DNA from 4 places in the Streptomyces sp. SudanB182_2057 genome. Region 3 is predicted to be linked to each of the others. Evidence: riboswitches for the same ligand, from Rfam matches in the RefSeq annotation. Region 3 holds a riboswitch; each other region holds the start of a gene.
What was found. A riboswitch is a leader RNA that binds a small molecule or an ion and turns the genes downstream of it on or off. The one in region 3 is predicted to bind cobalamin.

Region 1 (5,488 bases), 1.1 Mb from region 3:
GGCCTGGAGCCGACCTCGCAGCTGCTGGACATCGGGTACATCACCGCCGACGACCGGCTCGCCGAGCTGCTCGACATCACCGCCGGCGGCCGGGTGCTGCGCATCGAGCGGCTGCGCATGGCCAACGGCGAGCCGATGGCGATCGAGACCACCCATCTGTCGGCCAAGCGCTTCCCCGCCCTGCGGCGCTCCCTGGTGAAGTACACCTCGCTGTACACCGCGCTCGCCGAGGTCTACGACGTGCACCTCGCCGAGGCCGAGGAGACCATCGAGACCTCCCTGGCCACGCCCCGCGAGGCCGGTCTGCTCGGCACCGACGTGGGTCTGCCGATGCTGATGCTCTCCCGCCATTCCCTGGACCGCGAGGGCAAGCCGGTGGAGTGGGTGCGCTCGGTCTACCGCGGGGACCGCTACAAGTTCGTCGCCCGGCTGAAGCGCCCGGTGGAGTAACGGCCGGATAACGGCAGGACGCGTTCGCCGAATCGCTATACCGATATGCGGACGAGGGCTTCCGCTGTCATGACACAGTCACCTAGATTTCCTGCTCATCACACAGGTGATCAACGAGGGGACGGAGCCGTGGCATGCCCGAAACGCCTGACGTGAGACCACCGGTGGTGACACCGGTCAGGGTGATCATCGCCTTGTGTCTCGTAGCGCCCTTCGTGGCGATGCTGTGGGTCGGCTCGTACGCCAAGGCCGACCCCGCGCTCATCGGGGTCCCGTTCTTCTACTGGTACCAGATGCTCTGGGTGCTGATCTCCGCCGGCCTCACCATGCTGGCGTACAAGCTCTGGCAGCGTGACCAGCGTGCCCGCAAGGAAGCGAGCGGGGGTGCGGCGAAGTGAAGGACGGCGTCAACGGCGTCGCGCTCGGCGTCTTCATCTTCTTCTTCCTGGTCGTCACGGTCCTCGGCTTCCTGGCCGCACGCTGGCGCAGGGCCGAGAACGAGCACTCCCTGGACGAATGGGGCCTGGGCGGACGGTCCTTCGGCACCTGGGTCACGTGGTTCCTGCTCGGCGGTGACCTGTACACGGCGTACACCTTCGTCGCCGTACCGGCGGCGGTCTACGCGGCGGGCGCGTCCGGCTTCTTCGCGGTGCCGTACACGATCCTGATGTACCCGCTGATCTTCACCTTCCTGCCCCGCCTGTGGTCGGTCTCGCACCGCCACGGATACGTCACCACCTCCGACTTCGTGCGCGGCCGGTTCGGTTCCAAGGGCCTGTCCCTGGCGGTGGCGGTGACCGGCATCCTGGCGACGATGCCGTACATCGCGCTCCAGCTGGTCGGCATCCAGGCGGTGCTGGACGTGATGGGCGTCGGCGGCGGCGAGGACACCAACTGGTTCGTCAAGGACCTTCCGCTGCTCATCGCCTTCGGTGTGCTGGCGGCCTACACCTACTCCTCCGGGCTGCGCGCCCCCGCGCTGATCGCGTTCGTCAAGGACACGCTGATCTACATCGTCATCGTGGTGGCGATCATCTACATCCCGATCAAGCTGGGCGGCTTCGACGACGTCTTCGCCAAGGCCGGCCAGGCTCTCGGCCAGGACAACCCGGCCACCGGCAAACCGCGCGGGGCGGTCACACCACCGGAGGCGGGCCAGTGGACGTACGCCACGCTGGCGCTCGGCTCGGCGCTCGCGCTGTTCATGTACCCGCACTCGATCACCGCGACCCTGTCGTCCCGCAGCCGTGAGGTGATCCGCCGCAACACCACGATCCTGCCGCTGTACTCCCTGATGCTGGGTCTGCTGGCGCTGCTGGGCTTCATGGCGATCGCGGCCGGGGTGAAGGTCTCCAACGGCCAGCTGGCCATCCCGCAGTTGTTCGAGGACATGTTCCCGGACTGGTTCACGGGCGTGGCGTTCGCGGCGATCGGCATCGGCGCCCTGGTCCCGGCGGCGATCATGTCCATCGCGGCGGCCAACCTCTTCACCCGCAACATCTACAAGGACTTCATCAAGCCCGACGCGACGCCCGCGGAGGAGACCAAGGTCTCGAAGCTGGTCTCCCTGCTGGTGAAGGTCGGCGCCCTGGTCTTCGTCCTCACCATGGACAAGACCGTCGCCATCAACTTCCAGCTGCTGGGCGGCATCTGGATCATGCAGACCTTCCCGTCCCTGGTCGGCGGCCTGTTCACCCGCTGGTTCCACCGCTGGGCGCTGCTGGCCGGCTGGGCGGTCGGCATGGTCTACGGCACGGCCGCCGCGTACGGGGTGGCCTCGCCCACGCAGAAGCACTTCGGCGGCTCCTCGAAGGAGATCCCCGGCATCGGCGAGATCGGTTACATCGGCCTGACGGCGTTCGTGCTGAACGTACTGGTCACCGTGGTCCTGACGGTCGTCCTGAAGGCCGTGAAGGCTCCCGAGGGCATCGACGAGACCAAGCCGGAGGACTACACGGCGGACTCCGGCGACCCCGATGTCCAGGTGGAGCTTCCGCCGGCCACCGCGGGCAGCGCGCACTGACCCACGCGGCATCCGCAGCGGGCCGCCGACAGCACACGCGTCGGCGGCCCGCTGCCGTTGCCTGCCCGGGCCGGTGCCGTCGCCGGCACGACCCGCCGCCGTGCGCCGGTACGGGCGGCTGACGCACGGCCCTCTCCGGCCGGGCGCCCTGTGGAAAACTCCGGCGCCTTGTCGTACCCCTCCGGCACACTCGGCCCATGGACATCGTCATCCGGCCCGCCGCCCCCTCCGAGTACGCCGCCCTCGGCGAGATCACCGCCCGGGCCTACCTAGGAGACGGCCTCCTGGACTTCGGCGAGAGCGACGAGTACCTGGGCGAGCTGAGGGACGTGGCGAAACGCGCCGCCGCCGCCGAGGTCCTCGTCGCCGTCGCGGACGACCGGCCGCTCGGCGGAGTCACCTTCGTCCCGTCCGGCGGCCCCATGGCGGACATAGCCCGTCCCGGCGAGGCGGAGATCCGCATGCTCGCGGTGGACCGCGCGGCCCGCGGCCGGGGTGCCGGCGAGGCGCTCGTCCGGGCCTGCGTCGAGCGCGCGAGGGCCACCGAGGGCTGCGCGGCCGTCGTCCTGTCCACCCAGCGCACCATGCGCGCCGCCCACCGCATCTACGAACGTCTGGGTTTCGTCCGCACACCCGAACGGGACTGGAATCCCGTGCCGGAGTTGGACGACGTCACGCTGCTCACCTACGAGTTGACACTCTGACATCACCGGGACACAACATCTGGGGGTGACACGACAGCCCGGCACAAGATGTATGCTCATGCTCGCTGTCGCCGCAGGGGAATCCGGTGCGAATCCGGAACTGTCCCGCAACGGTGTACTTGTGCGTATCCGCGTACGAGCGTCAGTCCGAGGACCTGCCGACAGCGCACCCGGCCATCCGGCCGGTGTGCCCGACGTCCGGGCCTCGTGGAATGGGCCGGTGGACGCGAGAGCCCTCGCGCGCTCGTGCTGCCCCCTGCCCTCCGCCAGGCCCCGTGCCGAGCGAGGGAGACCCCCACGTGACCATCGCGCCAGCCGACCCGGCTTCGGTCAGCGGACCGGAGACCGACGCTCCCGGTACCGCGCTGCTGCGGACGCTGTCCGAGCTGACGGCCGACCTGCCCGACGCCGACCCCGGACGGGTCGCCGCCGCCGCGCTGCGCGGCCGGTCCGCGCGGGCCGACGAGGCGGAGCTGCGCGAGCTGGCCACGGAGGCCGCCGCCGGCCTGATCGCCGAGGACCCCGCCTACTCGAAGCTGGCCGCCAGGCTGCTGACCCTCGCCATCCGGGCCGAGGCCGCCTCGCAGGGCGTGACCTCCTTCACCGGGTCGATCGCAGTGGGCCATCGCGAGGGCCTGGTGGCCGACCGCACCGCCGAGTTCGTGCGCGTCCACGCCGGACGGCTGGACGCGCTGGTGGACTCGGCCGTGGCGGAGGGCGCCGACGACCGCTTCGGCTACTTCGGCCTGCGCACCCTGCACAGCCGCTACCTCCTGCGCCACCCGATCACCCGCAAGGTCATCGAGACGCCCCAGCACTTCATGCTGCGCGTGGCCAGCGGCCTGGCCGAGGACGACACGGCCCGCTCGGTGGACGAGGTCGCCTCGCTCTACGGCCTGATGAGCCGCCTGGACTACCTGCCCTCCTCCCCCACCCTGTTCAACTCCGGCACCCGCCACCCCCAGATGTCGTCCTGCTACCTGCTGGACTCCCCGCTGGACGAGCTGGACTCCATCTACGGCCGCTACCACCAGGTCGCCCGGCTGTCGAAGCACGCCGGCGGCATCGGGCTGTCGTACTCGCGCATCCGCTCGCGCGGTTCGCTGATCCGGGGGACGAACGGGCACTCCAACGGGATCGTGCCGTTCCTGAAGACCCTGGACGCCTCGGTCGCCGCCGTGAACCAGGGCGGCCGCCGCAAGGGCGCCGCCGCCGTCTACCTGGAGACCTGGCACTCCGACATCGAGGAATTCCTGGAGCTGCGCGACAACACGGGCGAGGACGCCCGCCGCACCCACAACCTCAACCTCGCGCACTGGATCCCGGACGAGTTCATGCGCCGGGTCAACGCCGACGCCCAGTGGTCCCTGTTCTCCCCCGCCGACGTCCCCGAACTCGTCGACCTGTGGGGCGAGGACTTCGATACCGCCTACCGCGAGGCCGAAGCCGCGGGCCTGGCCAAGAAGACCCTCCCGGCCCGGGAGCTGTACGGCCGGATGATGCGCACCCTGGCGCAGACCGGCAACGGCTGGATGACCTTCAAGGACGCCGCCAACCGCACCGCCAACCAGACCGCCGAACCCGGCAACGTCATCCACTCCTCCAACCTCTGCACCGAGATCCTGGAGGTCACCAACGACGGCGAGACGGCCGTCTGCAACCTCGGCTCGGTCAACCTCGGCGCCTTCGTCCGCGACGGCGACATCGACTGGGACCGCCTGGACACCACCGTCCGCACCGCCGTCACCTTCCTCGACCGCGTCGTCGACATCAACTACTACCCCACCGAACAGGCGGGGCGTTCCAACGCCAAGTGGCGGCCGGTCGGGCTGGGTGCCATGGGCCTGCAGGACGTGTTCTTCAAGCTGCGGCTGCCGTTCGACTCGGCCGAGGCCAAGGTGCTGTCCACGCGGATCGCCGAGCGGATCATGCTCGCCGCGTACGAGACGTCCGCCGACCTCGCCGAGCGCAACGGCCCGCTGCCCGCCTGGGAGAAGACCCGCACCGCCCGGGGCGTGCTGCACCCGGACCACTACGGTGTCGAGTTCACCTGGCCCGAGCGCTGGGCCGCGCTGCGCGCGCGCATCGCCAGGACGGGCATGCGGAACTCACTGCTGCTGGCGATCGCGCCGACGGCCACCATCGCGTCGATCGCGGGTGTGTACGAGTGCATCGAGCCGCAGGTGTCGAACCTGTTCAAGCGCGAGACGCTGTCCGGCGAGTTCCTCCAGGTCAACTCCTACCTGGTGCAGGACCTGAAGGACCTCGGGGTCTGGGACGCCCGCACCCGCGAGGCGCTGCGTGAGGCCAA
Region 2 (5,488 bases), 2.2 Mb from region 3:
GTCGCCGAGCCGGTCGAGCTGCTCCTCGCGCAGCGCGGCGAAGGAGGTGTCCGGCGCGGGGACGAAGCGGCGGCCCGCGGCGGCGGCCACCTCGCGCAGGAAGGCCCGCCGGAAGCCGTCCGACTCCAGGGAGCCGTGCCAGTGGGTGCCCCAGGTCTGGCCGACGCGGCAGCCGTCCAGGAAGGGTTCGCCGCCTTCGACCGTGGCCACGCCGTGGTGGATCTCGTAGCCGTCGACGGGCTCGCCGAGGGCCTGCCCGGTGGGCCGGGTGAGGGTCTTCTCGCGGGCGAAGCGCACGCGCACGGGCAGGATGCCGAGGCCGTCGACGTGTCCCTGGCGGCTTTCGACCTCGTCCTCGATGTGCTCGCCGAGGAGCTGAAAGCCGCCGCAGATGCCGAGGACGGGGCGGTGCTCGGCGGCCCGGCGTGCGAGGGCGTCCGCCAGTCCGCGTTCCCGCAGCCACTCCAGTGCCCGTACGGTGCCGCGGGTGCCCGGGACCACCACGAGGTCGGCGTCGGCCAGTTCCTCCGGCCGGTCCACGAACCGTACGACGACGCCCGGTTCGGCGGCGAGGGCGTCCACGTCGGTGAAGTTGGACATCAGCGGGATCGCGCACACGGCGACGCGGAGCACGTCCTCGCCGACCGGGGGAGCGACCGTGGATTCCCGTACGGTGCCGCGCAGGGAGACGCGCAGTCCGTCCTCCTCGTCGATGCCGAGCCCGTGCCGGAACGGCAGCACGCCGTAGGTCCGCCGTCCGGTGAGGCCGTGCAGCATGTCCAGGCCGGGTTCGAGCAGGCCGACGTCGCCGCGGAACTTGTTCACCAGGAACCCGGCGACGAGTTCCTGGTCCTCGGGGGAGAGCAGGGCGACCGTGCCGAAGAAGGACGCGAAGACGCCGCCGCGGTCGATGTCGCCCACCACCAGCACCGGCAGCCGCGCGCCCCGCGCGATGCCCATGTTGACGATGTCGGTCCGCCGCAGGTTGATCTCGGCCGGGCTGCCCGCCCCCTCGCAGATCACCGCGTCATACGTGCCCCGCAGTTCGGCCAGGCAGTCCAGCACCGTGCCCAGCAGCCGCTGCTGGCGTCCGCCGTGGTAGCCGCGCGCGCTCAGCTCGCCCACCGGCTTGCCGAGCAGCACGACCTGGCTGCTCTGCTCGCCACCGGGCTTGAGCAGCACCGGGTTCATCAGCGCGGTCGGCTCGATCCGGCAGGCCTGGGCCTGCATGGCCTGGGCGCGGCCGATCTCCGCGCCCTCGCGGGTCACGAACGAGTTCAGGGACATGTTCTGCGCCTTGAACGGCGCCACCTTCACGCCCTGGCGCGCCAGCCACCGGCAGATCCCGGCCGTCACGACGCTCTTGCCGGCGTCCGAGGTGGTGCCGGCCACGAGGAGACCACCGTTCACTTCCCACGTCCTTTCAGGAGTGCGCGCGCGGCGAGCGTGGTGCCGAGGGCGAGCAGGCCGACGCGGCGGGAGAGCCGTACCGCCCGGTCGATGTCGGTGACCCGGACCGGCCGTCCGGTGCCGCCGTTGAGCACGGGCCGGTGTTCGACCCGGCCGCCGTAGGAGAGGGTCCCGCCGAGCCGGACGCCGAGGGCGCCCGCGAAGGCGGCCTCCACGGGACCGGCGTTGGGGCTCGGGTGCTTGCGGGCGTCGGCCTTCCAGGCGCGCAGGGCGCCACGCGGGTCGGGTCCGGCGACGGTGGCGAGTACGGCGGTGAGCCGGGCGCCCGGCCAGCCGGCGACGTCGTCGAGGCGGGCGGAGGCCCAGCCGTAGCGGCGGTGCCGGGGCGACTTGTGACCCACCATCGCGTCCAGGGTGTTGACGGCGCGGAACCCGAGCAGCCCCGGCACCCCGGCCACGGCTCCCCACACCAGGGCGCCCACCACGGCGTCGGAGGTGTTCTCGGCGACCGACTCGACCACGGCCCGGGCCATTCCGTCGGCGTCCAGCGCCTGCGGGTCGCGGCCGCACAGGTGGGGCAGCCGGGCGCGGGCGGCCTCGGTGTCCCCCGCGGCCAGGGCGCGCCCGATCGCCTGGGCCTCGCGGGCGAGCGAGGTGCCGCCGACGACGGCCCAGGTGGCGGCGGCGGTCAGCGCGACGGAGGCGGTACGGGAGGGGCGTACGGCGCGTGCGGCCAGCGCCCCGAGCGCGACGGCGCCACCGGCGCATACGGCGGTGTGCACGGCGCCCCAGGCTCGGTGGTCGTGCCACAAGGCGCCTTCCACGGCCGTGGCCGCGCGGCCGAACGCGGCGACCGGGTGCCCGCGGCGGGGATCGCCGAGGAGCAGATCACCGAGGACGCCGGCGGCGGCACCGTACGCGTATGTGCGGTCGGCACCCATCGGCTCAGCCGGCCGTGGGCGCGGGGGCGTTCCTGGTACGGGTCCTTCGGCAGCCGAGCATGGCGATTCGTGTCCTCACTCAGGGTGTCCACGCCCTGGTTCGACGGATTCCGGCGGCGAGAGTTCCTGGCTCCCGGGGAGTTCTTCCCCGGTGACAGTGGCGGGACCGCGCCGGATTCGCACCGGCTTCCTCTGCTGCCGCCGTACATGGCCTGGGCAGTCCACCACGTGCCCGGAAGGGCCGTCAACTTGCCTTTGACCTGGGACGCCCGACTGTGCCGAGGCCCACATCCCCGGGGCGCCGGGCGGGCCTTGGGAGCCCCCGCACACGCGTCCGCCCCGCCGGGTCCGGCGGGTGGGCCGGTCGGCGGGGCGGAGGCGGGGATCGGGGGCCTGCGGTCAGGCCACGATCAGGTAGATGCCGTAGGCCACGGCCGCCGCGCAGGCGGCGAAGCAGGCGTAGGCGCCGGTGACGGCGAGCGTGGCGGAGCCGCCCTGGGCCGCGGCCCGTTCGCGGCGGGACATGCCGTTGATGCCGAGGGTGAACAGGGCCACCAGGCCCACCGTGAACACGACGCTGACGCCCAGTACGGAGCCGAGGGCCGCCCAGTCGATCTTCATGCGGATTGCTTCCTTCAGTAACCGTGCGGGCGGGTCAGACCGTGGCGGCCGGCGGGGCGGCGGGGGCCGGTTCGGCGGCCGGGGCGGGGATCGTGGCCGTCAGGCCGGCGGTCGTCAGGCCGGCGGTGGCCGGGACCGTCAGGCTGTCGGCCACCGGGCCGGCGGGCGGCGGGGTGACCGCGGCGATGGCGGTGGTGACGACACCGGCCGGCTCGCCGGTCTCCTCGATCACGTTGGTGTGGTCCACGACCTCGCGGCGGGAGATCTTCCAGATGGCGGCGCTCGCGGCGACCAGGAAGACGGCGACGCCGGCGGTGCCCCAGTCACCGAGGTCGGTGACTGCCTCGGCGCCCGCGCCGACCAGCGCGGCGGCCGGCAGGGTGAGCACCCAGGCGACGGCCATGCGGGTCGCGGTGGACCAGCGGACCACGCCGCCCTTGCGGCCGAGGCCCGCGCCCATCACCGAGCCGGAGACGACGTGGGTGGTGGAGAGGGAGAAGCCGAGGTGGGAGGAGGCCAGGATGGCGGTCGCGGCGCCGGTCTGGGCGGCGAAGCCCTGGCGCGGCTCCAGGTCGGTCAGGCCCTTGCCCATGGTGCGGATGATGCGCCAGCCGCCGATGTAGGTGCCGAGCGCGATGGCCAGGCCGGCGGAGAGGACCACCCAGGTGGGAGGGTTGGAGCCGGGGGCGAGGGAGCCGCCCGCGATCAGCGCGAGGGTGATGATGCCCATCGTCTTCTGGGCGTCGTTGGTGCCGTGCGCGAGCGAGACCAGGCCGGCGGAGGCGATCTGGCCGACGCGGTAGCCCTTGCGGGTCGCCTCGGTGTCGCCGGTGCCGCCGACGCGGTAGGAGAGCCGGGTGGCCAGGAACGCGGCGAGGCCCGCCACGACCGGCGCGGCGACGGCGGGGAGCAGGACCTTGGTGACCAGGACGCCGCCGTGGACGCCGTCGAAGCCGGCGGAGGCGACGGTGGCGCCGACCAGGCCGCCCATCAGGGCGTGCGAGGAGCTGGAGGGCAGGCCCACCAGCCAGGTCAGCAGGTTCCAGAGGATCGCGCCGACCAGGGCGGCGAAGATGACCTCGGGACGGATGCCGGTCTCGTCGACGAGACCCTTGGAGATCGTGTTCGCGACCTCCACGGAGAGGAAGGCGCCCGCAAGATTGAGGACGGCGGACATGGTCACCGCGATCTTGGGCTTCAGGGCGCCTGTGGAGATGGTGGTGGCCATCGCGTTCGCGGTGTCGTGGAAACCGTTCGTGAAATCGAACGCGAGAGCGGTTACCACCACAATCGCGAGGATCAGCGAGAAGCTTTCCATTTACCCAGGCAATCGTTCGAGGTCGTTGGCTGGACGAACGTAGGCAACCTGGGTGAACGGAAGATGAACTGGGACGGGCACAGTGGTGTCGGCAATCCCATACCCGGGTTCTTTTCCGCCCTGCCGGGCCGGGCCCCCCTTGGCTACCGGCCCCGCGCGAAGATCCGCAGCCGGTCCAGGGTGCCGTTGAAGAGATCCTGGTCACCCGGCAGCGTGCCCTTCGTGCGGTACTGCCAGAACGTCCAGTACCGCCAGCCGCCGGGCAGCGCCCCCGGCTTCGCGGTGCCGTGCCGGGCGATCCACAGCGGGTGGTTCTTCGAGAACGCCCGGCTGTTGCCGGTGCACAACTTCCACCACTGGGTCGTCGTGTAGATCACCGGGCGGCGGCCGGTCCTGCGCCGGGTCTCGTCGCTGAACGAACGGATCCAGGCGACCATGCGCTTCTTGCTCAGTCCGTAGCACTGGCGCGAGCCGTAGGGGTTGTACTCGATGTCGAGCGCGGGCGGCAGCGTCCAGCCGTCCCCGCGCCAGCCGCCGCCGTGCTTCACGAAGTACGCGGCCTGCTTGGCGCCGGAGGACCGGTCGGGGCGGGCGAAGTGGTACGCGCCCCGGATCAGGCCGGCCTTGCGGGCGCCGGAGTACTGCTCGGTGAAGTAGGGGTTGCGGTAGCCGGTGGACTCGGTCGCCTTGACGTAGACGAACCGCGCTCCCTTCTTCCGCGCGTCCGGCCATTTCACGTGCCGCTGGTACGACGACACGTCGTGGCCCTTGGGCGGCTTGGCGGCGGCGGTCGCGGGGCCGGTGAGGGCGAGGACCGCCGCCACGGCCGCCGCGAGGACGCTCGCGCGGCGGCGGACAAGGGTGGGTACACGGGCCATGCGGCTCCCCCGGGGGTGGCGGACGACGGGCGCGCCGGTCCTCGGTGGCGGCGGCGCTCGTGGGGTGGGCAGGAGTGAGCCATTCAAGGTCCGCCGATCACGGATTTCTGGGCGATTTCAGGCGTTTCACCCCTAAATCCCCTCGTTCGGCCCTACGGTTCCCGACCCGGCTCCGCCGGCCGCCCGCCCCCGTCCCTCAGGCTGGCAGGATCACCGCATGGCTGAACCGCGACGGAACGCGAAGGACGGACGACGGGACGGGCGGCCGGACGAGTGGCCGGTCGTGGGGGAGGACGTACGGGAGGACGTGCGGGAGGACG
Region 3 (5,488 bases):
CGGCAGCCGTCACGGCCCTTGCGGGTGTGGCCGGTCTGCTCCCAGATCGGGTCCTGGAGCACCTCCGTGGGCAGGTCCGCGACCTCGGGCAGGCCGAGTTCCTCGCCCTGGTACAGATACGCCGAGCCGGGCAGCGCCAGCATCAGCAGGGTCGCCGCCCGGGCCCGGCGCAGCCCGGCCGCCGGGTCGACGGCGGGCGCCGCGCCGTGCGCGAGCAGCCAGGCCTCCGGGTCGGTGCCGGGCGGCAGCATGAGCCGGGAGGCGTGCCGTACGACGTCGTGGTTGGACAGCACCCAGGTCGCGGAGGCACCGGCCGAGCGGGCTGTGGCCAGCTCGCCGGCGATGATCTCGCGCAGCTCCCCCGCGTCCCAGCGCGCCTGGAGGTACTCGAAGTTGAAGGCCTGGCCGAGTTCGTCCGGGCGGGCGTACAGCGCCCGGCGGCCGCCCGGGACCCATGCCTCGGCGACGGCCATGCGGGGCGGGCGGTAGGCGTCGAAGATCTTGCGCCAGTCGCGGTAGATCTCGTGCACCTCGTCCCGGTCCCAGTACGGGTGACTGCCCGGCGACAGGTGCCGCAGCGCCGCCTCGCCGGCCGTGCCGAGGGCGCCGAGGTCCCGCAGCGGCTCGGTGAGGTCCTTGGCCAGGCCGTGGGCGACGTCCACGCGGAAGCCGTCCACGCCCCGGTCCGACCAGAACCGCAGGGTGGCGCGGAAGTCGGCGCGGACCTCCTCGTTGTCCCAGTTCAGGTCGGGCTGCTCGGGGGCGAACAGGTGCAGGTACCACTCCCCGTCGGCCACCCGCTGCCAGGCGCTGCCGCCGAACACCGACTGCCAGTCGGTGGGCGGCAGTTCCCCGTGCGCGCCGCGCCCCGGCCGGAAGACGTACCGCTCGCGGGCGGCCGATCCGGGCCCGGCGCGCAGCGCCTCCCGGAACCAGCGGTGCAGATGGGAGGTGTGGTTGGGGACGATGTCCACGACGACCTTCAGGCCCAGCCGGTGCGCCTCGCCCACCAGGGCGTCGAAGTCGTCCAGCGTGCCCAGGCGTTCGTCGACACCGCGCGGGTCGATGACGTCGTAGCCGCCGTCGGCGAGTTCGGAGGGGTAGAAGGGGCTCAGCCACAGGGCGTCGACGCCCAGCGTGGCGAGGTGCGAAAGCCGCTGGGTCAGGCCCCTCAGGTCACCGAGACCGTCACCGTCGGCGTCGGCGAAACTGCGGGGATAGACCTGGTAGATGACGGCCTGGCGCCACCAGTCGGGGTTCCTGGACGAGAGGTCCGGCGGACGGTCTGCCATACGGGCTCCCATGGGACGGACAGCGGTACGGGATCTGTATCTGTCCACATTGCCCGAAAGGGAACCTTTTCCGGGACGATCAGGCGGCGCAGTGCTCCAACAGGCCCCTTACGTCCTCGTCCACCACCCGATAGCGCACCACGCGCCCCTCTTTCTCCCCTGCCACGACCCCCGCCGCGCGCAGCAGCCGCAGGGCCTGGGAGACGGCCGGGTCGTTCATGCCCGTGGCGATCGCCAGGTCCGAGACGGCCAGCGGCCCGGTCCGGTGCAGCGCGAGCAGCAGCGCGAGCCGGTTGGCGTCGGCCAGCAGCGAGAAACGGTCGGCCCAGGTGCGCAGACGCCCCGCGTCACCGATCGCGGCGATCGCCTCGCACACCCGGTGCCCGTCGATGGTCCGACGCCCGGCCCGGTCGGCAGGAACGAGATGCATGCTCCCATCCTGGCAGGTGGCGATGTGATCTTGCATACCTGCCCGACTGCGCAGCTATGCAGGCGACCGCGTGCCCCTCTACGGTGGGCGGGCCGTGGTGTTCGGGAAGCCGGTGTGAGACCGGAGCGGCCCTCGCCACTGTGATCGGGGAGTTCCCGTTCCGTCCGGCACCCGCCGGGCCACTGGTCGAAAGGCCGGGAAGGCAGGAACGGCGGACGCGTGACCCGTAAGCCAGGAGACCGGCCACGGCAGCTCAGAAAGATCCACGAGGTGCTGGAGCTGACCATATGAACCTGCCCGGGACGTCTCTGTCCGAGTCCGCGCACCCCTCGTTCCGCTGGCGACGCGAGGACACCGTCAAGACGGCGGGGCTGCTGGTGGTGATCCTCGCCCTGCATGTCGTCGCCTTCGGGATCCTGTATGTGCTGGTGGCCCCGCGCCATTTCGAGGTGGGCTCCCAGGTGTTCGGCGTGGGGCTGGGGATCACCGCCTACACCCTCGGCGTGCGCCACGCCTTCGACGCCGACCACATCGCGGCGATCGACAACACCACCCGCAAGCTGATGGCCGACGGAAAGCGCCCGGTGTCGGTGGGGTTCTGGTTCGCGCTCGGGCACTCCAGCGTGGTCGTGCTGCTGGCGCTGCTGATCGCGGGCGGCACCTCGCTGGCCGGGAAGGTGATGAACGAGGGCTCCGCCACCCACCAGGTGCTCGGGGTGCTCGGTACGACGATCTCCGGGTCCTTCCTCTACCTCATCGCCGCCCTGAACCTGGTCGCGCTGGCGGGCATCCTGAAGGTGTTCCGGGCGATGCGCGCGGGCGGGTACGACGAGACGGAGCTGGAACGGCACCTGGACTCGCGGGGGTTCATGAACCGGCTGCTGGGGCGGCTGACGAAGTCCGTGTCCCGGCCGGGGCAGATGTACCCGCTGGGCTTCCTGTTCGGCCTCGGCTTCGACACGGCCACCGAGGTCAGCCTGATGGTGATGGCCGGCTCGGGCGCGGCGGCCGGCCTGCCCTGGTACGCGATCCTGTGCCTGCCGCTGCTGTTCGCCGCCGGGATGAGCCTGTTCGACACCCTCGACGGCACGTTCATGAACTTCGCCTACCAGTGGGCCTTCGCCAACCCCGTCCGCAAGGTCTTCTACAACCTCGCCATCACCGGGCTGTCCATCGCCGTGGCCTTCTTCATCGGCACCATCGAACTGGTCGGGGTGCTGCACGAGAAGGCCGGCCTCAGCGACCCGGTGACCGGCTGGGTGGCCGGTCTGAACCTGGACAGCGTCGGCTATCTCATCGTCGGCCTGTTCGTGGTGGTGTGGGCGGCGGCGCTGGCGTACTGGCGGCTGGCACGGGTGGAGGAGCGCTGGTCGGTGCGGGCGGCGCCGTCCGACTGAGCCGGCGGGCGAGCGCGGCGCAGACCACCAGCTGGAGGGTGTGGTAGAGCATCAGCGGCAGGACGGTCATGGCGACCTCGTCCGCGGGAAACAGCACGGAGGCCATCGGCAGCCCGCTGGCCAGGCTCTTGGTCGCCCCGCAGAAGACCGCCGTCACCCGGTCCTCGCGGGGCAGCCGCAGCGCCCGCGCGGAGCGGTCGGCCAGCAGCAGGGCGGCGGCGAGCAGCACCGCCACCAGAACCCCGAGCAGGACCAGGCGGCCGGGGGACACCCGCTGCCAGATGCCGGTGGTCATGCCCCGGCTGAACGCCGCGTAGACGACGAGCAGGATGGAGCCCCGGTCGCAGAGCCCGATCACCTTGCGGTGCCGGCCGAGCCAGCCGGAGATCCACCGCCGCACCGCCTGCCCGGCGGCGAACGGCAGCAGCAACTGCACGGCGATGTCCACGAGTTGGCCCGCGCCGATCGGGATGCCGCCGCCCTCGCCGCCGCCGATCAGCGCGACGGCCAGGACCGGGGTGAGGACCACGCCCAGCACGGTGGAGAAGGACGCGGAACACAGGGCCGCTGCCACGTTGCCGCGGGCCAGGGAGGTGAGGGCGATGGAGGACTGCACGGTGGACGGCAGCACCGCCAGGAACAGCACCCCGGCGGTCAGTTCGGCGCCGAGCCACCCGTCCGGCAGCAGCTTCGCGCCCAGGCCGAGCAGCGGGAAGGCGGCGAACGTCAGGGCGAGCACCGGGAGATGCAGCCGCCAGTGCCGTACGCCGTCCAGCGCGGCCTGCGGGGAGAGCCGGGCGCCGTAGAGGAAGAAGAGCAGGCCGATCGCCAGCTTGGTCAGCCACGAGACGGCCTCGGCCGCCGTGTCCTCGGCCGGGACGAGCGCGGCGATCCCGATCGCGCCGAACAGCGCGACGATGTACCAGTCGACACGGCGCGCCAGACCGCGGGCCGAGCCGGTGAGCGTCTGAGACATGCGCTCCTGCCTTGGAAGCGGGTGGCATGGGACGGGGGATGCCTCTATGGGGCGGGCTCACCCATGGGCTACGTCCATGGGGCACGCCCGTGGGTTCGTCCATGGGGTTCGTCAACCGGTGGGGCCCGCGTGCCGGGTGCGCGCGGGCCCCTGGGGTGGATCAGGTCACGCCGGGGTGCGGACGTGGTGCCGGCTGATGTTCTTCTCCAGCAGGGCCAGGCTCTCGGCGACCCCCACGCTGTCCGGCCCGGTCTGCGGCAGGCGGCCGTCGGCCTCCTTCAGCTCGGTCAGGGCGCGGTCGATGGCGGTCTGCGCGGCGAACAGGCAGGGCGTGCTGTAGATGGCGACGTCGACGCCCAGGTCGGACAGCTCGCTCAGCGACAGCCGCGGCGACTTGCCCCCGGCTATCTGGTTGAACAGCAGCGGCTTGTCCCCGATGACCTTGCGCACCTTGTGGATCCAGTCCACGCTGCGCACCCCGTCGACCAGCACCACGTCGGCGTCGGTCGCGGCGAGCGCCTTGGCGCGGCGCAGGATCTCGTCCTCCTCGGTGGCGTCGGTGCGGGCGACCACCACCAGGTCGCGGCGGGACTGCAGGACCAGCTCCAGCTTCTCCAGGTACTCCTCCAGCGGGAGCACCTGCTTGCCGTCGACGTGACCGCAGCGCCGAGGCCGCTTCTGGTCCTCCAGGATGACGCCGGAGGCGCCGACGGCCTCGAGGTTCTGCACGACGTGGCACGCGGTCTCCGGGTCCACGTAGCCGTCGTCGATGTCCACCAGCAGGTGCTGCGTGGGGAACGCCATGCGCAGGCGCTGGACGAAGGCGATGATGTCGGGCCAGGCGATGAAGCCGATGTCGGGCAGACCGTAGTGGGACGCGGCGAAGCCGAAGCCGGAGACGAACATGCCGTCGTAGTGCTGCGCCGACACGGACGCGGAGAACATGTCGAAGACGCCGATCAGAGGGGTGGTGCCGTCCGAGTGAATGGCATCGCGTAGCCGGTTGGGGTGGCTCACGGTATCCTCCGTGGTTGCTGGTTGCGTGGGCTGTGTGCCGTTGCGACCGTCTGCCCGCCAAAGCTGTTGGCCGCGCGGCATGTTCCGCACCAGACCGGCCGGGTGCCCTTCCTTGTGAGAGGCGCCCGGTCTACAGCTGTCCAGCCCGGTGGCCCGAAGATTAGGAAACCCTTTGCCGAGCCACAACCATCTCTTTGCGATCGCGGTCCGAAACGTGGCGTTCCGGAACGCCGGTTCAGGCACATGAACGCCTGCTCACCCATGTGATCGACCGGCTACCGGCCGTACCGGTGGGCCGTACGATGGCCGGATCGGGTCTCCCCGACGAGCCGGACACCCTTTTTGTAAAGGGCGTTGCCGCGACCGCGACCGGGAC
Region 4 (5,488 bases), 2.9 Mb from region 3:
CGCGGGCCACCCGCATATGGGAGCGGGCCGCTTCCAGGCTGATGACGTCGGCGTCGAGGTCGTCGATGGCCTGGACGATGTCCCCGAACTCGGCGTAGCACATGTGGGTGTGGATCTGCGTGTCCGGTCGCACCCCGGCCGTGGTCAGCCGGAACGCCTCGGTGGCCCAGGCCAGGTAGGCGGGCCGGTCGGCGGCGCGCAGCGGAAGCGTCTCGCGCAGGGCGGGCTCGTCCACCTGGATGACCGAAGTGCCCGCCGCCTCCAGGTCGTTCACCTCGTCGCGCAGGGCGAGGGCGACCTGGCGGGCGGTCTCGGCGAGGGGCTGGTCGTCGCGGACGAAGGACCACGCGAGCATGGTGACCGGGCCGGTGAGCATGCCCTTGACCGGCCGGCCGGTGAGGGACTGGGCGTACGTCGTCCAGCGCACCGTCATCGGCTCCGGCCGTGAGATGTCGCCGGCCAGGATCGGCGGGCGGACGCAGCGGGTGCCGTAGGACTGGACCCAGCCGTGCCGGGTGGCGAGGCAGCCGGTGAGCTGTTCGGCGAAGTACTGGACCATGTCGTCGCGTTCGGGCTCCCCGTGCACGAGCACGTCGAGGCCGGCCTTCTCCTGGAAGGCGATCACCTCGCGGATCTCGGCCTCGATGCGCCGCTCGTACGTCTCCTCGTCGGTCCTTCCGGCCCGTACGTCCGCGCGGGCGGCGCGCAGTTCTCCGGTCTGGGGGAAGGAGCCGATGGTGGTCGTCGGCAGCAGCGGCAGGCGCAGGCAGGCACGCTGGGCGGCCGAGCGTCGCGCGTACGGCTGGGAGCGGCGGGTGTCGGCGTCGGTGACGGCGGACGCCCGGGCCCGTACCGCCGGGTCGTGCGTGATGGGTGAAGCCGCGCGGGAGGCCAGATCGGCGCGGTTCGCGGCCAGCTCCGCCGCGATCGTGTCCGCGCCCTGCGCCAGGGCGCGGGCGAGCGTGACGATCTCCGCGGTCTTCTGCCGGGCGAACGCCAGCCAGCGCAGGATCTGCGGCTCGATGTCCCGCTCGACCGCGGCGTCGAGCGGGACGTGCAGCAGGGAGCAGGAGGCGGCCACGTCGACCCGGTCGGCGAGGCCGAGCAGGGTGGCCAGCGTGGTCAGCGATGTCTTGAGGTCGTTGATCCAGACGTTGCGCCCGTCCACGACACCGGCGACCAGCCGCTTGCCGGGCAGACCGCCGGCTGCGGCGAGATCGTCGAGGTTGGCGGCGGCCGGGCCGGTGAAGTCCAGGGCGAGCCCGTCCACCGGGGCCTTCGCCAGCACGGGCAGCGCCTCGCCGAGCCGGTCGAAGTACGAGGCCACCAGCAGCTTCGGGCGGTCGGCGAGGCGGCCGAGGTCGCGGTAGGCGCGGGCGGCGGCGTTCAGCTCGGCCGGGGTGCGGTCCTGGACCAGGGCGGGCTCGTCCAGCTGCACCCACTCCGCGCCGGCGGCCCGCAGGTCGGCCAGCACCTCGGCGTACACGGGCAGCAGCCGGTCCAGCAGGGTGAGCGGCTGGAAGTCCACCGCGACGCCGGGGGCGGGCTTGGCCAGCAGCAGGTAGGTGACCGGGCCGACCAGGACGGGCCGCGGGGTGTGGCCGAGGGCGAGGGCCTCGCGCAGTTCGGCGGTCTGCTTGCCGGAGTCGGCCGCGAAGACAGTGTCCGGACTCAACTCGGGCACCAAATAGTGGTAGTTGGTGTCGAACCACTTGGTCATCTCCAGCGGCGCCACCTCCTGGGTGCCGCGGGCCATGGCGAAGTAGCCGCGCAGGGCGTCCTCCTCGACGGCGGCGCGGTGGCGGTCGGGGATCGCGCCGACCATGACGGTGGTGTCCAGGACGTGGTCGTAGTACGAGAAGTCACCGGTCGGCACCTCGCCCAGACCGGCGTCGGCCAGTTGCCGCCAGGTGGAGCGGCGCAGGTCGGCGGCCGTGCGCCGGAGGGCGTCGGCGGTGACCCGGCCCTTCCAGTAGCCCTCGATCGCCTTCTTCAGTTCCCGGTTCGGTCCCTGGCGGGGGTAGCCGTACACGGTGGCCCGTACGGGCGCGGCTGCGGACTCGGCTGTCACGGAACTCTCCTTCGCGAGCACTCGTCATGGGGTTCCCGGGACGGGACGAGGGCGCGAAGGGATGACGGAAAGCGGCGAGACACCATGGGTGCTCGCCCTGCCGCCGACCCGCCCTCGAGGTCACCGAGATGCCGTACGCGTCGGCCGCGCACGGGCAGTGGCAGGTCTTCGGACTCGCGAGCACGCCTCGTGCCGTACGACGTGTACGAGGCACCTACTGGCCGTCGCTTCCCAGACCCGCTTGCCGGGCCCAGTGCGTATGACGGCGGTCGTTCCCGCTCACCGCTGCGGGGCAGTCCCGGATTCCCACCGGGTTCCCTCTTGCGACGCGCCTGCCTGGCGGGCAGGGCGAACCAGCTGCACGAGGCAGCCTATACAGCGGCGCGTCCGCCGTGAAGCCGACGAAGACACGGCCCCACGACAACACGCCCGTCCGTCACGGGCGCCCGGGCTGCTCGGCGGCGGGTCCGGCGGCGGGCCGGGCGAGGCCCGCGGCCCGCCTCTCCTCGACGCGGCCGGCCCTCCACACCAGCAGGGCGACGGCCCAGGCGGCGAGGCAGCAAGGGCTGCCGCCCACTGCTCGAGTCCGTTCAGCAGGTGATGGTGCCCCTGCGCAGGGCGTGCCCGCCGTCGTTGGAGTCGTCCGCCCAGTAGACCGGCTTGGAACCCGCCACGCATTCGTCCGCGCCGGCCAGGGAGAAGCCCTCGTTGTTGTAATCGGGCATGCCCGACGGGCGGTTGAAGACGCCGGTGGTGGTGAACACGCCGGTCGTGCCGATCTTCGCCGTGCGGTGCTGACCGTCACAGGTGTCGTCGCAGACCGCCCACAGGCGCGACGCCTGCGGCTCCCACTGCAGTTCCATCACCCCGGACATGCCGCTGCTGAAGGACGCGACACGGGTGTAGGAGCCGGAGTCGGCCAGCACGTAACCGTGGATCATGCCGGTGCCTTCGACGCCCACGAAGAACACTCCGCCGCCGTGGCTGCCGTAGCGGGCCGGGTCGTAGACCGCGCCGGTCGATGCGTCTTTGAACCCGGCGCCGGTCAGCGCTGTGTCCGGGATCCAGGTGATCCCTTCGAGACCGAGATTGGAGCCGGTCGAGGGCAGGTCGGACGTGAGGTTCCACTCCTTGACCGCGGTCAGCGACGAGCCTGATCCGCTCACGTCGTACTTCAGCACCGACAGGCGGCTGGTGCCCGACGCGTCCCCGTTGCGCTCGCCGGCCACGAACGCGCCCGCGGCCGAACCGGCACCGGTCAGGGTGACGCCCTCGCTGTCGGGGGTGCCGGAGCCGCCGGGGAAGCGCAGGGCCCTGCCGGAGGACCAGCCGCCGGCGGCATCCGGCTTCCAGCCGCCGGAGCCGTCACGCACCAGACGCCACAGCCTGCCGCTGTTCTGCGCACCCCACAGCACGCCGCCCTCCTGGTACAGGCCGCTGAGGTCCTGGCCGAACACGTCCGAACCGTCGGCGGTGGCCACACCACTGCTTCCCGGCCACACGGCCGGAGTCGTGGAGCCGCCGGTGCCGCAGTTGTTCGGGCCGCCGAGGGTCACCGTGGCCGCCTGCCCGAAGGCTCCGGTACCGTCAGGGCAGCGTGACCAGGAGGGGCCGGAGTGCACGGTCCAGGAGAAGCCGTCCACCTGGGTCGTGCCGTCCGCGAGGTAGAGGCCGGCCTCGTCGTCCGAGCCCAGGCCGAACTCGCCGCTCACGTCGAACGCCTTGTACACGCCCGGCCCCAGGAGAGTCCCGGAGGGGATCTTGTAGGCGTGGTCCTCGTCGTTGTCCTTCAGGACCCAGCCCGACACGTCGACCGTGGCGGTGCCCTTGTTGTACAGCTCGATCGAGTCGTCGACGCCGCCGGTAGTCACCACCTCGTTGATGCGGACGTCGTCCGTGACGGCCGCGTGCGCCGCCGGTACGCCGGTCAGGGCACCCGCGGCCACGAGGGGGGCGGCGACGAGAAGGCGAGTAAGAGCACGAGCGTGCCGGAAAGCGGCCGAAACGGTCACGGATCGGGTCCTGACGTTGTCATGGGCAAGGCGCACTGACAGTCGCGAGCCAGTCCGAACAAGCCGCCCCGACCGAGAAGGACGGCACATGAACGGCTGACGAACTGCCCTGGTGACCGGAAGCCTGTCCGGGTCACCCTGCCCGCACTTCCCCATCCGTGCCCGTGGCACGGACTTCGCCGCCCTGTCCGGCATCGCCGTCGCCGTGCCGTCATGTGAAGCGGGCCCCACCGGGACCGCGTTCTCGGCGGATACCCGGTGGAACCCGCAAGCCGGTCCGACGACGTCCTGGCCACGTGGAGGGAACCGCCGTGCCGTCGGTCGCGACGGCTGATCAGCGACTGTCTTCCGGGTGGAGGACGCTGAGGTCGCCGTAGGCCGACAGAACGCCGGTCGGGTCGCCTTCGTGCCGCAGGGTGGCCTCCAGGAAGGCGAGAGTGGTCGCGGCGACGACGCGCGGGCCCCGGGCGCGGCCCAGGGAACCGGTTATCGACGGCACGGGCGGCAGGTACAGGGGGCCGTCCATGAAGGTGAGGTGTGCGGCGCCGGGGACGGTGAGCCGGTAGCTCGTCGCGGTGCCGGCCTCGAGGGCCTCGGTGAGGCGGGGGAGGTAACGCGGGTCGGTTTCCGGGGTGATGGCCGCGGTGAGCGCGAGCACCGGCCGGCGCAGAGCTGGGGAGGTGGGCCCGTGCGGGTAGCCGTCCAGATCGATGATGGCGTCGAACCGGTGGTCCTGCCGGGCTGCCCGCAGTGCTGCGGCACCGCCCATGGAGTGTCCGGTGACCGCGACCCGGCCGGTGTCCAGGCGTCCGGTCAGCGGCCCGGTGATCTCTCCTCGTTCCAGGCGGTCGAGTTGGGTGAGGACGAAGCTGAGGTCGGCGGCCCGGACAGCCGTCCAGCCGACGGCCAGGTCGTCGTCCTTGCCCCGGTCTCCTGTGGAGGACGTCCTGGACCGGATCGTCCGGCCGTCGGCTAGGACGACCGCGGCGGAGTCGTACGGATGGTCCAGGGCGGCGACCGCATAGCCGTGGCTGGCCAGTTCCTCCGCCCAGGCGGTGTTCTGGGTACGCACTCCGCCCGAGCCGGGAGAGAACAGCACGACCGGGAACCGTCCGCCCCCACCGGCCACGGGAGCGTTGAAGACCGCATGAGTGCGGGCACGCGGGACGCCGTCGACCAGGAAGCCGGGCAGGCCGGCCCCGTCGGCGAGGGCGTCCGAAACGGTCCGCGCCTCGTGCTCCGTACGTCCCAGGTACCGGGCCCGCCGCACGCCTTCGGGACTTTCCTGCGCGGGATACCAGAGCTGGACCACGACCGTGCGCCGGTCGTGGGGATCGGCGGTGAAGCTCTCGGGGCGGTGCGGGTCGGTCCACTCCACCACACGGGTGCCTACCGGAAAACGGCC

Region 1: it holds a riboswitch for cobalamin, as region 3 does, so the genes downstream of both, ACSURM_RS12775 (ribonucleoside-diphosphate reductase subunit alpha) here and ACSURM_RS17870 (HoxN/HupN/NixA family nickel/cobalt transporter) in region 3, are expected to answer to the same signal.
Region 2: it holds a riboswitch for cobalamin, as region 3 does, so the genes downstream of both, ACSURM_RS28200 (cobalamin biosynthesis protein) here and ACSURM_RS17870 (HoxN/HupN/NixA family nickel/cobalt transporter) in region 3, are expected to answer to the same signal.
Region 4: it holds a riboswitch for cobalamin, as region 3 does, so the genes downstream of both, metE (5-methyltetrahydropteroyltriglutamate--homocysteine S-methyltransferase) here and ACSURM_RS17870 (HoxN/HupN/NixA family nickel/cobalt transporter) in region 3, are expected to answer to the same signal.

The regions. Positions count from the first base shown of each region.
Region 1 is NZ_OZ186798.1:3,004,232-3,009,719, forward strand. Features, by position in the region: gene ACSURM_RS12755 (GntR family transcriptional regulator) at 1-450, shown strand, start outside; gene ACSURM_RS12760 (DUF3311 domain-containing protein) at 585-848, shown strand; gene mctP (monocarboxylate uptake permease MctP) at 845-2,473, shown strand; gene ACSURM_RS12770 (GNAT family N-acetyltransferase) at 2,671-3,177, shown strand; cobalamin riboswitch at 3,230-3,354, shown strand; gene ACSURM_RS12775 (ribonucleoside-diphosphate reductase subunit alpha) at 3,477-5,488, shown strand, end outside.
Region 2 is NZ_OZ186798.1:6,359,541-6,365,028, forward strand. Features, by position in the region: gene ACSURM_RS28195 (cobyric acid synthase) at 1-1,410, opposite strand, end outside; gene ACSURM_RS28200 (cobalamin biosynthesis protein) at 1,407-2,351, opposite strand; cobalamin riboswitch at 2,450-2,592, opposite strand; gene ACSURM_RS28205 (hypothetical protein) at 2,751-2,972, opposite strand; gene ACSURM_RS28210 (anion permease) at 3,007-4,290, opposite strand; gene ACSURM_RS28215 (lysozyme) at 4,434-5,168, opposite strand; gene ACSURM_RS28220 (class II aldolase/adducin family protein) at 5,386-5,488, shown strand, end outside.
Region 3 is NZ_OZ186798.1:4,111,998-4,117,485, reverse strand. Features, by position in the region: gene ACSURM_RS17880 (glycoside hydrolase family 13 protein) at 1-1,292, opposite strand, end outside; gene ACSURM_RS17875 (ArsR/SmtB family transcription factor) at 1,372-1,722, opposite strand; cobalamin riboswitch at 1,801-1,984, shown strand; gene ACSURM_RS17870 (HoxN/HupN/NixA family nickel/cobalt transporter) at 2,010-3,119, shown strand; gene ACSURM_RS17865 (bile acid:sodium symporter family protein) at 3,016-4,095, opposite strand; gene ACSURM_RS17860 (isocitrate lyase/PEP mutase family protein) at 4,261-5,112, opposite strand.
Region 4 is NZ_OZ186798.1:1,196,842-1,202,329, forward strand. Features, by position in the region: gene metE (5-methyltetrahydropteroyltriglutamate--homocysteine S-methyltransferase) at 1-2,071, opposite strand, end outside; cobalamin riboswitch at 2,214-2,445, opposite strand; gene ACSURM_RS04925 (hypothetical protein) at 2,508-2,648, opposite strand; gene ACSURM_RS04930 (lamin tail domain-containing protein) at 2,662-4,083, opposite strand; gene ACSURM_RS04935 (alpha/beta hydrolase family protein) at 4,418-5,488, opposite strand, start outside.